DNA from 4 places in the Klebsiella variicola genome. Region 2 is predicted to be linked to each of the others. Evidence: predicted binding sites of a transcription regulator. Region 2 holds the regulator's gene; each other region holds the start of a gene.
What was found. Region 2 encodes Fur, which represses iron uptake genes when iron is present. Its sites were predicted from a motif close to ATAATAATGAGAACNACTATCAA; they were not measured.
Positions count from the first base shown of each region.

Region 1: the regulator Fur is predicted to act here: its motif matches at 1,922-1,944, upstream of efeU (iron uptake transporter permease EfeU).
Region 3: the regulator Fur is predicted to act here: its motif matches at 1,530-1,552, upstream of sufA (Fe-S cluster assembly scaffold SufA).
Region 4: the regulator Fur is predicted to act here: its motif matches at 1,721-1,743, upstream of SP68_RS09535 (TonB-dependent siderophore receptor).

Region 1 covers NZ_CP010523.2:3,527,906-3,531,008, reverse strand. Annotated here, with positions in the region: gene SP68_RS16640 (DUF3574 domain-containing protein) at 79-513, shown strand; gene SP68_RS16635 (NupC/NupG family nucleoside CNT transporter) at 545-1,729, opposite strand; gene efeU (iron uptake transporter permease EfeU) at 2,000-2,830, shown strand; gene efeO (iron uptake system protein EfeO) at 2,882-3,103, shown strand, end outside.
Region 2 covers NZ_CP010523.2:3,903,840-3,906,942, reverse strand. Annotated here, with positions in the region: gene tcuA (FAD-dependent tricarballylate dehydrogenase TcuA) at 1-567, opposite strand, end outside; gene tcuR (tricarballylate utilization LysR family transcriptional regulator TcuR) at 665-1,591, opposite strand; gene fur (ferric iron uptake transcriptional regulator) at 1,719-2,171, opposite strand; gene fldA (flavodoxin FldA) at 2,463-2,993, opposite strand.
Region 3 covers NZ_CP010523.2:2,228,468-2,231,570, forward strand. Annotated here, with positions in the region: gene lldD (FMN-dependent L-lactate dehydrogenase LldD) at 1-541, opposite strand, end outside; gene SP68_RS10405 (hypothetical protein) at 921-1,118, shown strand; gene sufA (Fe-S cluster assembly scaffold SufA) at 1,592-1,969, shown strand; gene sufB (Fe-S cluster assembly protein SufB) at 1,972-3,103, shown strand, end outside.
Region 4 covers NZ_CP010523.2:2,032,673-2,035,775, forward strand. Annotated here, with positions in the region: gene SP68_RS09535 (TonB-dependent siderophore receptor) at 1-1,643, opposite strand, end outside; gene SP68_RS09540 (alpha,alpha-trehalase) at 1,898-3,103, opposite strand, start outside.

The DNA.
Region 1 (3,103 bases), 380 kb from region 2:
GCCGGAATATTATAACCCTTGCTAATTATTTGAAAATCCGCTGATATTTCCTGACTAATAACAATGAGGATAGCAAAGATGACGTTCAGACAGGGTGCAATGGCGCTGGTGCTGGCAGGGTTACTCAGCGGCTGCGTGGCGGGTGGAAGTTCGTCGACCCGCGCGCCGAAGCCCGGCGCCTGCCCGGCGGATCGGTCCATGGTGCAAACCACGCTTTATTTCGGCCTGAGCCGCCCGGCGGGGAAAGACATCACTGCTGAAGAGTGGCAACAGTTTGTCGACCGCGACGTCACGCCGCGCTTTCGCGATGGGCTGACGGTGTTTGATGCCCGCGGCCAGTGGCTTGGCCAGAATGGTCAGGTGGTGCGGGAGCAGAGTAAGGCGCTGATGGTGATCCATGGCAACGATGCGCAGAGCGAGGCCGGTATTGAAGCCCTGCGCCAGGGCTATAAATCACGCTTCGCGCAGGAGTCGGTGATGCGTGTCGACCAGCCGGTCTGCGTGCAGTTCTGAGTAAACTGCGGGGGCAGCCCCGCCGTTTGTCTTACAGCACCAGCCCGGCGAAGCTGGCGGAAAGCAGGCTCACCAGCGTGGCGCTATACACCAGCCGTAGGCCGAAGCGGGAGACGATATTGCCCTGCGGTTCATTCAGGCCTTTGATCGCCCCGGCGATAATGCCGATCGAGGCAAAGTTGGCAAACGACACCAGGAAGACCGAGAGAATGCCGAGCCCGCGCGGCGTCATGCTGGCGGCAATCTTTTGCAGCTCAATCATCGCCACAAATTCGTTAGCGACCAGTTTGGTGGCCATGATGCTGCCGGCGTTCAGCGCATCGCTCAGCGGGATACCGATAAGCCAGGCCAGCGGATAGAAGACGTAGCCGAGGATCTGCTGGAAGCTGAGACCAAACAGGGTAGCGAACAGCGCGTTAATGGCGCTGATCAGGGCGATAAAGCCGATCAGCATCGCCAGAATAATCATCGCCACTTTAAAGCCGGCCAGAATATATTCCCCGAGCATTTCAAAGAAACTCTGCGATTCGTGCAGCTTCTCGAGTTTTATTTCCTGCTCGCTGTCCGGCCGCGTCGGGTTAATCACCGACAGCACGATAAAGGTGCTGAACATATTCAGGATCAGCGCCGCGACGACATATTTGGCATCCAGCATGGTCATATAGGCGCCGACAATCGACAGCGATACGGTCGACATGGCCGTCGCCGCCATGGTGAACAGACGCCGTGAGGAGAGGTCGCCCAGCACGCCTTTGTAGGCGATGAAGTTTTCCGACTGGCCGAGGATCAGCGAACTGACGGCGTTGAAAGATTCCAGCTTACCCATGCCGTTTACCTTCGACAGCAGGGTACCGATGACACGAATGAAAATCGGCAGGATCCGCCAGTGCTGAAGAATACCAATCAGCGCGGAAATAAACACAATCGGACACAGGACGCCCAGGAAAATAAAGGCTAACCCTTTTTCGCTCATGCCGCCAAAGACGAAATTGGTCCCTTCGGCGGCAAAGCCTAACAGTGAAGCAAAAAAGCCGGAGATATTTTTCACCAGCCACAGGCCGCTTTCTGCGTGCAGGAAAAAGAAGGCGAGCGCTATTTCGATAATAATCAACTGGAGAATGTAACGAATACGAATATTTTGTCTGTCGTAGCTGACAAGCCAGGCCAGGGCGAGGATCACCACCAGCGCCAGCAGGAAATGAAAAAATGCAGTCATGTTGTTCTTTTCGCAGGTCAATAAGGCCGCCATTTAGCCATAGCCGCCGCCACGGGTAAATATCTGGCGTAAAAAATCCTTTGCTTATTCTTTTCCCTCATAACAGGCGAATATTTTCGTAAGTCATTATTTGCCAGCGATTTATTTACAGATAGTCATCATTCTCTAAACATTTCGCTTGTGTTTTTGAGTATTGTAATGATAATCACTATCATAAATATTACCTGTTTTTGCATTCGTTGACGGTGCTTTACATTTAAGGGTATTGGCATGTTTGTCCCATTTCTCATTATGTTACGCGAAGGCCTTGAGGCGGCGCTGATTGTCAGCCTGATCGCCAGCTATCTGAAACGCACCCAGCGCGGCAACTGGATTGGCGTGATGTGGATTGGCGTGATCCTCGCGGCGGCGCTGTGTCTTGGCTTAGGCATTTTTATCAACGAAACCACCGGGGAATTTCCTCAGCGCGAACAGGAGTTGTTCGAGGGGATCGTCGCGGTCATCGCGGTAGTGATCCTGACGTGGATGGTCTTCTGGATGCGCAATGTCTCGCGCAACGTTAAACAGCAACTGGAGCAGGCCGTGGACAAGGCGCTGCAGCGCGGTAATCACCATGGCTGGGCGCTGGTGATGATGGTCTTTTTCGCCGTTGCTCGTGAGGGGCTGGAGTCGGTCTTCTTTCTGCTGGCGGCATTCCAGCAGGATGTCGGCATCTGGCCGCCGCTGGGGGCGCTGCTGGGCCTGGCCACGGCAATCGTGCTGGGCTTCCTGCTCTACTGGGGCGGTATCCGCCTTAACCTCGGCGTGTTCTTCAAATGGACCAGCCTGTTTATTCTGCTGGTGGCCGCTGGCCTGGCCGCGGGGGCGATCCGCGCCTTCCACGAGGCTGGCCTGTGGAACCTGTTCCAGGATACGGCCTTCGATCTGAGCAACGTGCTGTCGACGCATACGCTGTTCGGCACACTGCTTGAAGGGATCTTCGGCTACCAGGAGACCCCGAGCGTTAGCGAAGTGGCGGTCTATCTGCTTTATCTGATCCCGGCGCTGGTGCTGTTTGCCCTGCCGCCGCGGAATAATACCACTGCCTCGCGGGCTGCCTGACCGGGCGCTGCGAGCTTATAAGCGACACTCTACTTACCGAAAGGGATGATCATGATGATTCATTTTCGCCGTAATGCGCTGCGGGCGACCGTGGCCGCGCTGCTCAGCTCTGCATTGGGTGCTCAGGCTGCGGATATCCCGCAGGTCAAAGTCACCGTCAACGACAAGCAGTGCGAGCCGATGCAGGTGACCGTTAAAGCGGGTAAAACCCAGTTTATTATTCAGAACCATAGCCAGAAAGCGCTGGAGTGGGAAATTCTGAAAGGGGTCATG
Region 2 (3,103 bases):
CCATTCGCGGTTGGATTCAAATCCGCCGGCGGCGAGGACGCAGCTTTTTGCAACAATCCGTTCCTCGCCCGCCAGCGCGGCGACAAATTCGCCGTTGCGCAGCTCGAGAGCCTGCACCGGTGTGTTGTAGCGGATCTGCACCCCCATTTGCTCCGCGCTGCGGTAATAGGCATTGACCAGCGCTTTGCCGCCGCCCATAAAAAAGGCGTTGGTGCGGGCCACGTGCAGGGCGCCGGAGAGCGGTGGCTGAAAGTTCACGCCGTGCTGGCGCATCCAGTCCCGGCATTGTGACGAGGTGCGGATCACCATTCGGGCCAGCGCTTCGTTGGTATTCCCCTCGGTGACGCGCAGCAGATCCTGCCAGTACTCTTCTTCCGGGTAGCTGTCGACCAGCACGTCCTGCGGCGCATCGTGCATACAGCGCAGGTTACGCGTGTGCTGCGAGTTGCCGCCGCGCCACTCCCGCGGCGCCGCCTCCAGCAGCAGCACCGAGGCGCCAGCTTCCCGGGCGGTTAAGGCGGCGCATAGCGCGGCATTGCCGCCGCCAATCACCAGTACATCCACCATTATCGGCTCCCTTACAATTTAATTAATTGTTAAATTTGTAATGGGAATGTAGGTGGTAACAGCGGTGAGGCGCTATGGTGTAATGCTAAAGAGGGGTTTAGTGAGCGTAAAGGGTAGCACCCGGCCAGCGGTCAGACTCCACCAGCTGGCGCATGACTTTGCTGAGTATCACTCGAGCCGCAAGGCCTGCCGGAGTGAGTTCATCATCAGACAGACTGACCAGAAAGTTGGGGCGACTGAGTATCGGGTTGACGACGTCGATCACCCTCAGCGCCTGATGGTCGAGGTGGGAGATGGCGGCCCCGGGCTGCAGGGTGGCCCCCAGTCCGCTGCGCACGGCCTGCATCAGCAGGGCCAGACCGTCAATGTCCGCCACCACCTCAACGCTGAGATGATGCTGCTGGCAAACTGCCTCCAGCCTGCCGCGCAGGCCATGGCCCTGGCTTGGCATAATCAACGGCAGGGAGGTGAGCTGGTCAGGGGAGATGTGGTCCTCCTGCAGGGGGGCCAACAGCGCATGGGTGCCAATCAGGAACAGGCGTTCTTCCAGCACCGGTCTGGCGCTCCAGCGCAGGATCTTTTCCTGCTGGAAAACGATAGCTAAATCGAGCTGGCGGGTGTTGATCATCCGCTCCAGATTACCGGAGAGGCTTTCCACCAAATGCAGGCGCACGTCGGGATAGCTTTCGCGCATCGCATTGATGAACGGGACGCCGAGAACGGAGGCGGTGCTGGGGGCCATGCCGACGCTAACGTGGCCTGACAGGCGCGCCTCGCGGGCGGCGAGGATGGCATCATCGGCATGGCGCAGCGCCAGCTGTGCCTGCGAGTAGAAAGCGAGACCCGCGCTGGTGGGCGTGACCCCGCGGGAGGTCCGCTGCAGCAGGCGAATGGCCAGTTCGTTTTCCAGGCGTGCGATCTGCTGGCTGAGCGCCGAGACGCCGATATTAAGATCAAGCGCGGCGCGCCCCATGCTGCCGGTTTCAACAATGCGCACAAAATAGCGTAGCTGGCGAAGTTCCATATCAACTCTCCGGACAAAACGAGGACGCGGGAAGGTCACCTGTGGGACGAGAGCGGTAAGGGCAGCAGAGGCGCCCATAAAAAAGCCAACCGGCAGGTTGGCTTTTCAGTCTCAGCGAAGCGGGGAATTATTTTTCCACCGCGTCGTGGGCGTGTTCGTCCTCGCGGCAATCACCTTCCGCACAATGACCGTACAGATACAGACTGTGGTTGGTCAGGCGGATGCCGTGGCGGGAGGCAATTTCACGCTGGCGTAATTCGATCGAGTCATCGCTGAATTCGATCACTTTGCCGCAGTCGAGGCAAATCAGGTGATCGTGGTGATGCTGCTGGGTCAGTTCGAAAACGGATTTACCGCCTTCAAAATTATGACGAGTCACGATACCGGCATCATCAAACTGGTTGAGTACGCGGTAAACGGTCGCCAGACCGATCTCTTCGCCCATGTCGATCAGGCGTTTATATAAGTCTTCCGCACTGACATGATGGTTATCCGGTTCCTGCAGCACTTCAAGGATTTTCAGTCGAGGAAGTGTGACTTTCAGGCCAGCCTTCTTTAATGCGGTATTGTTGTCAGTCATGCGGAATCTGTCCTGTTGCTAAACGATCTACTTCCTTCAACGGAAGTCATACAGAAATTAACCCGACGTAATGCGTCTCATTATAGAACTGCCACTGGTAAATGAAAACTGCAAGCATCAGGCCTGGTTTGCTGTCAAAAACGAGGCACCAGCTACAAACTGCGTCACGTGCCTCGTAGAATCAGTGGACATTGTACAGATATGTGATTAAAAGTTAAAAACTTGTAGCTATTAGTTTGATTGCTTTTGTCTATTAATGCGACGCAACTCAATGATTGCGCCGCTTAATCATCAGGCGTTTTTGATTTCTTCGAGGTGCAGCTCTTCGGCAACCTGCTTCACCCATTTCTCAACGCGCTCGTTGGTCAGCTCCGGCTGGCGGTCTTCATCAATGGCGAGGCCGACGAAGTGGTCGTCATCCGCCAGGCCTTTGGAGGCCTCAAAATGATACCCGGCTGTCGGCCAGTGACCGACGATGGTCGCGCCGCGCGGCTCAATGATGTCGCGGATGGTGCCCAGCGCGTCACAGAAGTATTCTGCGTAGTCTTCCTGGTCGCCACAGCCGAACAGCGCCACCAGTTTACCATTGAAGTCGATCTCTTCCAGCGTCGGGAAGAAGTCGTCCCAGTCACACTGCGCTTCGCCGTAGTACCAGGTCGGGATACCGAGCAGCAGAATGTCGTGGGCTTCCAGGTCTTCTTTGCTGCTTTTGGCAATGTCGTGAACATCAGCAACATCTTTACCAAGCTGCTTTTGAATCATTTTTGCAATATTTTCGGTGTTGCCGGTGTCGCTGCCAAAAAAGATGCCGATGATTGCCATGAGTAAAATAACCTCTTGAAACTTAAATGATGTGGTAGGGACGCGATGCCCATAGATAACGGCAATCATAGCAGAACAGGCAAGGGCGCGGAAACAGCAATCACGCCCGA
Region 3 (3,103 bases), 1.7 Mb from region 2:
GTCGCAGGGTGGCGTGCGGCCCGGACATGCTTGATCGATTATCCCGATACCGCGAGCCGGGGATCGGCATATCGACGGTGAATACCAGGGTTTTCATGCCGGCGGCCCACGCGCGCTCCAGCGCATTACGCATGTAGCCGCGATCTTTCAGCACGTACAGCTGGGACCAGAGTGCGCCGCTGGCCTGGCTCGCCACCTCTTCAATCGAGCAGACCGACACCGTGGACAGGGTGTACGGGATCCCGGCGCGGGAGGCGGCGCGGGCCGCCTGAACTTCGCCGCGGCGGGCGTACATCCCGGTGGCGCCGACGGGCCCCAGCGCCACGGGCATCGCCCATGAAGCATCAAGGATCGTGGTGGCCAGCGTCGGTTCGCCCGCCCCGCACAGCACGCGCTGGCGAAGGGCTACCGAGGCAAGCTCGGTGGCGTTGGCGTTCATGGTATTTTCCGCCACCGCGCCACCGTCAATATAATCAAAAAGGAAGCGGGGCAGACGGCGACGAGCGGCTTCGCGATAATCGCTGGGGGCTGAAACAATCATTATTATGTCCTTATGTCTTTTAACCTAAGTGGATGTTCTGCAGGCAAAAAAACTATAGGCTTCTAAAAACCGGTGGGGAAATGAAATATTAGCATCCCAGCTATTCCCTGCTGGAATAATCTGGTTTTATCGCTGAGGCTGTTATTTCCTTTTTTTACTCTTCGGCGCGCGCGTTATTTTTATTTATTTCCGCGCAACGTGAAGCTGGCAAAATAAAGACCCGGTATGAGGCGGCAGCGCTTTGCGCCATCGCCACCAGGGGGAAGGAGAGGTCAGCGCGGCGCCTGCGTTTTCCGGGAGGTGTAAAGAAGATGAATTTGAAATTGAGCTGGTGGTATCTTTTGCTAGCCTTTCTCTGGAGGACAGACGGAGCGACACCATGAAAGATAAAGATGAACAAACGGCATTGATTGGCATGGCCATCGGCGCGGCGGTCATTAGCTTAGTGGCTACACAGAAGCAGATTAATCAGGGGAGTATCGTGGATGAACTGGTGAGACTGGGCAGACAGAAGGGGGACGGGGTGGAAGATGAGGTTTTTGTTCAGGCCGCCCGCCTGGTCAGAAAAGGCACCTAGCCAACCGCGACCCTGCCTGGCAATCCATTTACCCGTTTCATCACAGTTTTCATTCCCTGGATCGCGGCCTGGCGAGCGGCGATTGTTGCTTTCCGAAAGCGTCACGGACTGGCGCTTTCTTATCCTGACCACCGGACCTGCGCCTTCTCGGCCTTGTTGGCCTTTAGGTGACACTGTCACTTTTCCTTCTCCAGGCTGTGCGATAAACAGGAACCGGGTCATCTGCTATTGCATAAATCGGTATTTTCGATACATCTTTACCATTGCGTGCGAATATAGAATGATTTCAGAATAACATATTATAAATCAAAAGATTAAGTTCACCCTGCACACCCTGATAATCCCCGGGCGAGGGTCTATGCTTATAAAAAGCGCTAAATGGGGCAATACCCCTGCTGCAGATGGGTTGAAGTGATAATCATTATCACTAACATGGCGGTATGCCTTGATGGCGCCAACCTGGAGGTCTATCGATGGAAGTACAAGCAGGAACCTTTAATCCCGCCGATTTTAGCTGGCAGGGACTGACCATGACGCCGGCCGCTGCCGCGCATATTCGCGATCTGATGCGCAAGCAACCGGACAAAAAAGGGCTGCGGCTGGGGATAAAAACCAGCGGCTGCGCCGGTTTTGGCTATGTGCTCGAAATGATTGCCGAGCCGGCAGCCGACGATCTGCTCTTTGAACATGACGGGGCGAAACTGTGGGCGCCGCTGCAGGCGATGCCGTTCATTGACGGTACGGAGCTCGATTACGTCCGGGAAGGTTTAAATGAAATCTTTAAATTTCATAACCCGAAAGCGCAGCACGAGTGCGGTTGTGGCGAAAGTTTTGGGGTGCAGGCGGAGTAACTATGTCGCGTAATACTGAAGCAACTGACGATGTCAAAACCTGGACCGGCGGCCCGCTCAATTATAAAGAGGGCTTTTTCACCCGGCTGCAGACCGATGAGCTTGCCAAAGGGATTAATGAAGAGGTGGTCCGGGCCATTTCCGCCCGTCGCAATGAGCCGCAGTGGATGCTGGAGTTTCGGCTCAATGCTTTCCGGGCATGGCTGGAGATGGAGGAGCCGCACTGGCTGAAGGCGCATTACGATAAGCTGAATTATCAGGACTACAGCTACTATTCCGCCCCCTCCTGCGGCAACTGCGATGAGACCTGCGCTTCAGAGCCGGGCGCGGTGCAGCAGACCGGGGCCAACACCTTCCTGACCAGCGAGGTGGAAGAAGCCTTTAACCAGCTGGGCGTGCCGGTACGTGAAGGGCGCGAGGTGGCGGTGGACGCCATATTCGACTCGGTGTCGGTGGCGACCACCTACCGCGAAAAGCTGGCGGAGCAGGGGATCATCTTCTGTTCTTTCGGCGAGGCGATCCACGACCATCCGGAACTGGTGAAAAAGTATCTGGGTACCGTGGTGCCAGGCAATGACAACTTCTTCGCCGCGCTGAACGCCGCAGTGGCTTCGGATGGCACCTTTATCTATGTGCCGAAGGGCGTCCGCTGCCCGATGGAGCTGTCGACCTATTTCCGCATCAACGCCGAAAAGACCGGGCAGTTTGAACGCACCATTCTGGTGGCCGATGAAGGCAGCTACGTCAGCTATATTGAGGGCTGCTCGGCGCCCGTGCGCGACAGCTATCAGCTGCATGCGGCGGTCGTTGAAGTCATCATCCATAAAGATGCGGAAGTGAAATACTCCACGGTGCAGAACTGGTTCCCCGGCGACAACAACACCGGCGGCATTCTCAACTTCGTCACCAAGCGTGCGCTGTGCGAAGGGGAGAACAGCAAGATGTCATGGACCCAGTCGGAAACCGGCTCGGCCATCACCTGGAAATACCCTAGCTGCATTCTGCGCGGCGATAACTCGATCGGCGAATTCTTCTCGGTAGCGCTGACCAGTGGTCACCAGCAGGCGGACACCGGCACCAAAATGATCCATATCGGCAAGAACACCCGCTCGACCATCATCTCGAAAGGGATCT
Region 4 (3,103 bases), 1.9 Mb from region 2:
GCGATGTTCGGGTCGCGGGTGGCGACATCCTTTTGCGTCAGGTCGTAAATTGCAATGCTATAGAGGTCGCGGCTGCCCGGCGGCTGGAACTTCAGACCGGCTTCGACCTGCTCGGCGGTGGTCGGTTTCAGCGGTTTGCCGTCCGCGCCCGGCAGCATCGCCGGGGTGATCGCCTGGCTGTAGCTCAGATAAGGCGAAAGGCCATTATCCAGGGCGTACAACAGCGAGGCGCGGCCGCTGATATGGTCGTCTGAACGGCGGTTTGAGGTGCCGAAGGTATCGCTGACCTGCTGGGAAACGATGCGGTCGTAGCGTGCGGAAACATCCACATGCCAGCGGTTCCAGACCATCTCATCCTGCAGATACAGCCCGGTCTGGTAGTAGCGGCGATGATTGTCATCGCTGTAGGTGACGGTATGCCCGGTCTGCGCGGTATAGCCGGTAAACGGGTTTAGCGGCGCCGCACCGCCGGCGCCGGTCCACAGATCGTTGCGGAAGCGATGATATTCGGCGCCGAGGATCAGGGTATGCGCCAGGTCGCCAGTATTGAAATCGGCGCGCAGGCGGTTATCGGTCGACCAGCCGTCCAGCGAACCGCGCGAACCGCTGTAGCCGCGGGTCAGCATGTCGCTGTCATCTATCCAGCCGACCTGGTAGACCTGATCGAGGGAGACGTTGGTGTGGGTGTAGCTCCCGGCGGAATAGACCGACCAGACGTCGGTGAACTGGTGGTCAAACTCGTAGCTGTAGATCTGCTGGCGGCGCTGATAGCCATCTCCCGGATCGCCCTCGTTGGTGCTGGGGGAGAGCTTACGACCATTATGCGCGTAGCGGGTGCCATCCAGCGGCAAAGAGCCGTGGTAGCCGCCGGAAGGATCTTTTTGCAGATAGGCGCGCAGCAGCAGCGAGGTGTCGCTGTCCGGCTGCCATAGCAGGGAAGGCGAAATCGCGTAGCGCTCTTCGCGGGTATGGTCATACTGCGTGTCGCTGCTGCGGGTCATCCCGATCAGCCGCCATGCCCACTGCTCGTTGATGGCGTCGGTGTAATCGAAGGCCGCGCCTTTGGTATTTTGCGTACCGCCGGTCAGGCGGACGTGGCCCTGCTGGCTAAACTGCGGGCGTTTGGAGGTCAGGTTGACCACGCCGCCCGGCACGCTCTGCCCGTAGAGCGCGGAGGAGGGGCCGCGGATCACATCGACGCGTTCGATAAACCACGGGTCGATTTGCACAACGTTATGACTGCCGCCGTCGCTCATCAGGCGCATACCGTCGAGGAACAGGTTATCGACGTCGCCGCCGTGGTAGCCGCGCAGGGAGATAGCGTCGAACCGGGTCGCGCCGCCGCCGAAGCTGGAGTAGACCCCCGGGGTATATTCCAGCGCCTGGCTGATGGTATTCGCCCCCTGGTCCGCCATCTGCTGGCGGGTGACCACCGATACCGACTGGGCGGTGGTGATTAACGGCTGGTCGGTTTTCGTCGCCCCGAGCGAAGTGCTGGCGCTGTAGCCTTCAGTCGGCGCGCTGGCGGACGCCGGCGGGCTGGCAGTGACCACCACGGTCTCTTCAGCTAGCGCGGTGAGGGGAAGGGCGACCACGAGGGCGTACAGCAGCCTCGGGCGTTTTCGGGAAATAGCCACGTTCATAAGATCATCCTGAACCAACGCGGTCTGGTACTCCTGTACGCCGCCGCGGGAAAAACGAATCTGTCATTGTTCGTTAAAAAGTAATGCGAATTATTATTGTTTGTATTTATGTGATCAAGCGAAAGGTGACCGGTTCAGGGCGATGGGGGGAGTGACGTGCTTCCCGCGGGCCGCAGAGCGGGGCTGCACGGGGACGTTGTCAGCAGGGAGACGACTACCCCCTACCGAATTTGGTAGGGGGTGCGTGAAAAGCGTCAGGCGCCGGTTTTTTGCGCTGCCGCCGGTGCGGGGTCGTTGGCGGCTGGCTTGCTCTGCGCGGAAGGGGCCGCCGCCGGGCGCGTGGCGGGCAGGGCATCGCAGGGTTTCTCCTGCGGGCAGATCAGATCCAGCATCTTCAGGGTGACACCGTTGGTCCAGCCAAAGCCATCCTGTAGCGGATATTCGCCACCGCCGCCGCCGGTCCCGGTCGAGCTTACGTCATACTTCTCCACCAGCTTTTGCTTGCTGTCATAGGTGTGCTGAACGTTGCTCAGGAAGCGCCAGCTGACCTCCATGGCGATCTTTTGTTGGCCGTAGTTTTGCAGGCCCTCGACCGCCACCCACTGCAGCGGCGCCCAGCCGTTCGGGGCGTCCCACTGCTGACCGCTGTTGACGGTGGTGGTGGTCAGCCCGCCGGGTTTGAGCAGCCGCGACTCAGCGGCGGCGGCCACTTTCGTCGCCCGCTCGCGTGACGCCGCATTGACGTACAGCGGGAACAGCGCCGCCGCGGTCAGCTGATTGCGCACCTTGCGGGTTTTCAGATCGTAATCGGCGTACCATCCCTCTTTATCATTCCACAGATATTTCTCGATGGCCTGCTGGCGGGCATTAGCCAGCGCATCGTACTGCGTAGCGCCGGCGCTGTCCCCGGATGCCTTGCTGGCGCGGGCGAGGGTTTTCTCCAGATGGAACATCAGGGCATTGAGATCGACCGGGACAATCGAGGTGGTGCGAATGGTGGCGAGCTGCTGCGGATTATCCATCCAGCGGGAGCTGAAATCCCAGCCGGAGGCGGCGGCGGAGCGCAGGTCGCGATAGATCTCGGTTGCCGGACGATTCGGGTTGCTTTTGGCGGTTTTGACGTCGTCAAGCCAGGACTCGGGGCGCGGGGTGTCGTTATCGTCCCAGTAGCGGTTGAGCAGCGCGCCGTCCGCCATCCGCACCGCCCGTTTGTCAGCGCTGCCGGGGGCCAGCGCGTCCGCTCCGGCCATCCAGTAGCGATACTCCTTCTCCAGCTGCGGCTGGTAGGTTTTCAGTACCTGGTCGCCATCGTGCGTCGCCAGCAGGCTCACCATAAAGGAGAAGAAGGGGGGCTGCGAACGGCTGAGGTAATAGGTGCGGTTGCCGTTGGGGATATGGCCCCAGGTGTCAATTTCCGCGGCGAAGTTGGCGACCATATCTTCGACTTTATCCCAGTGACC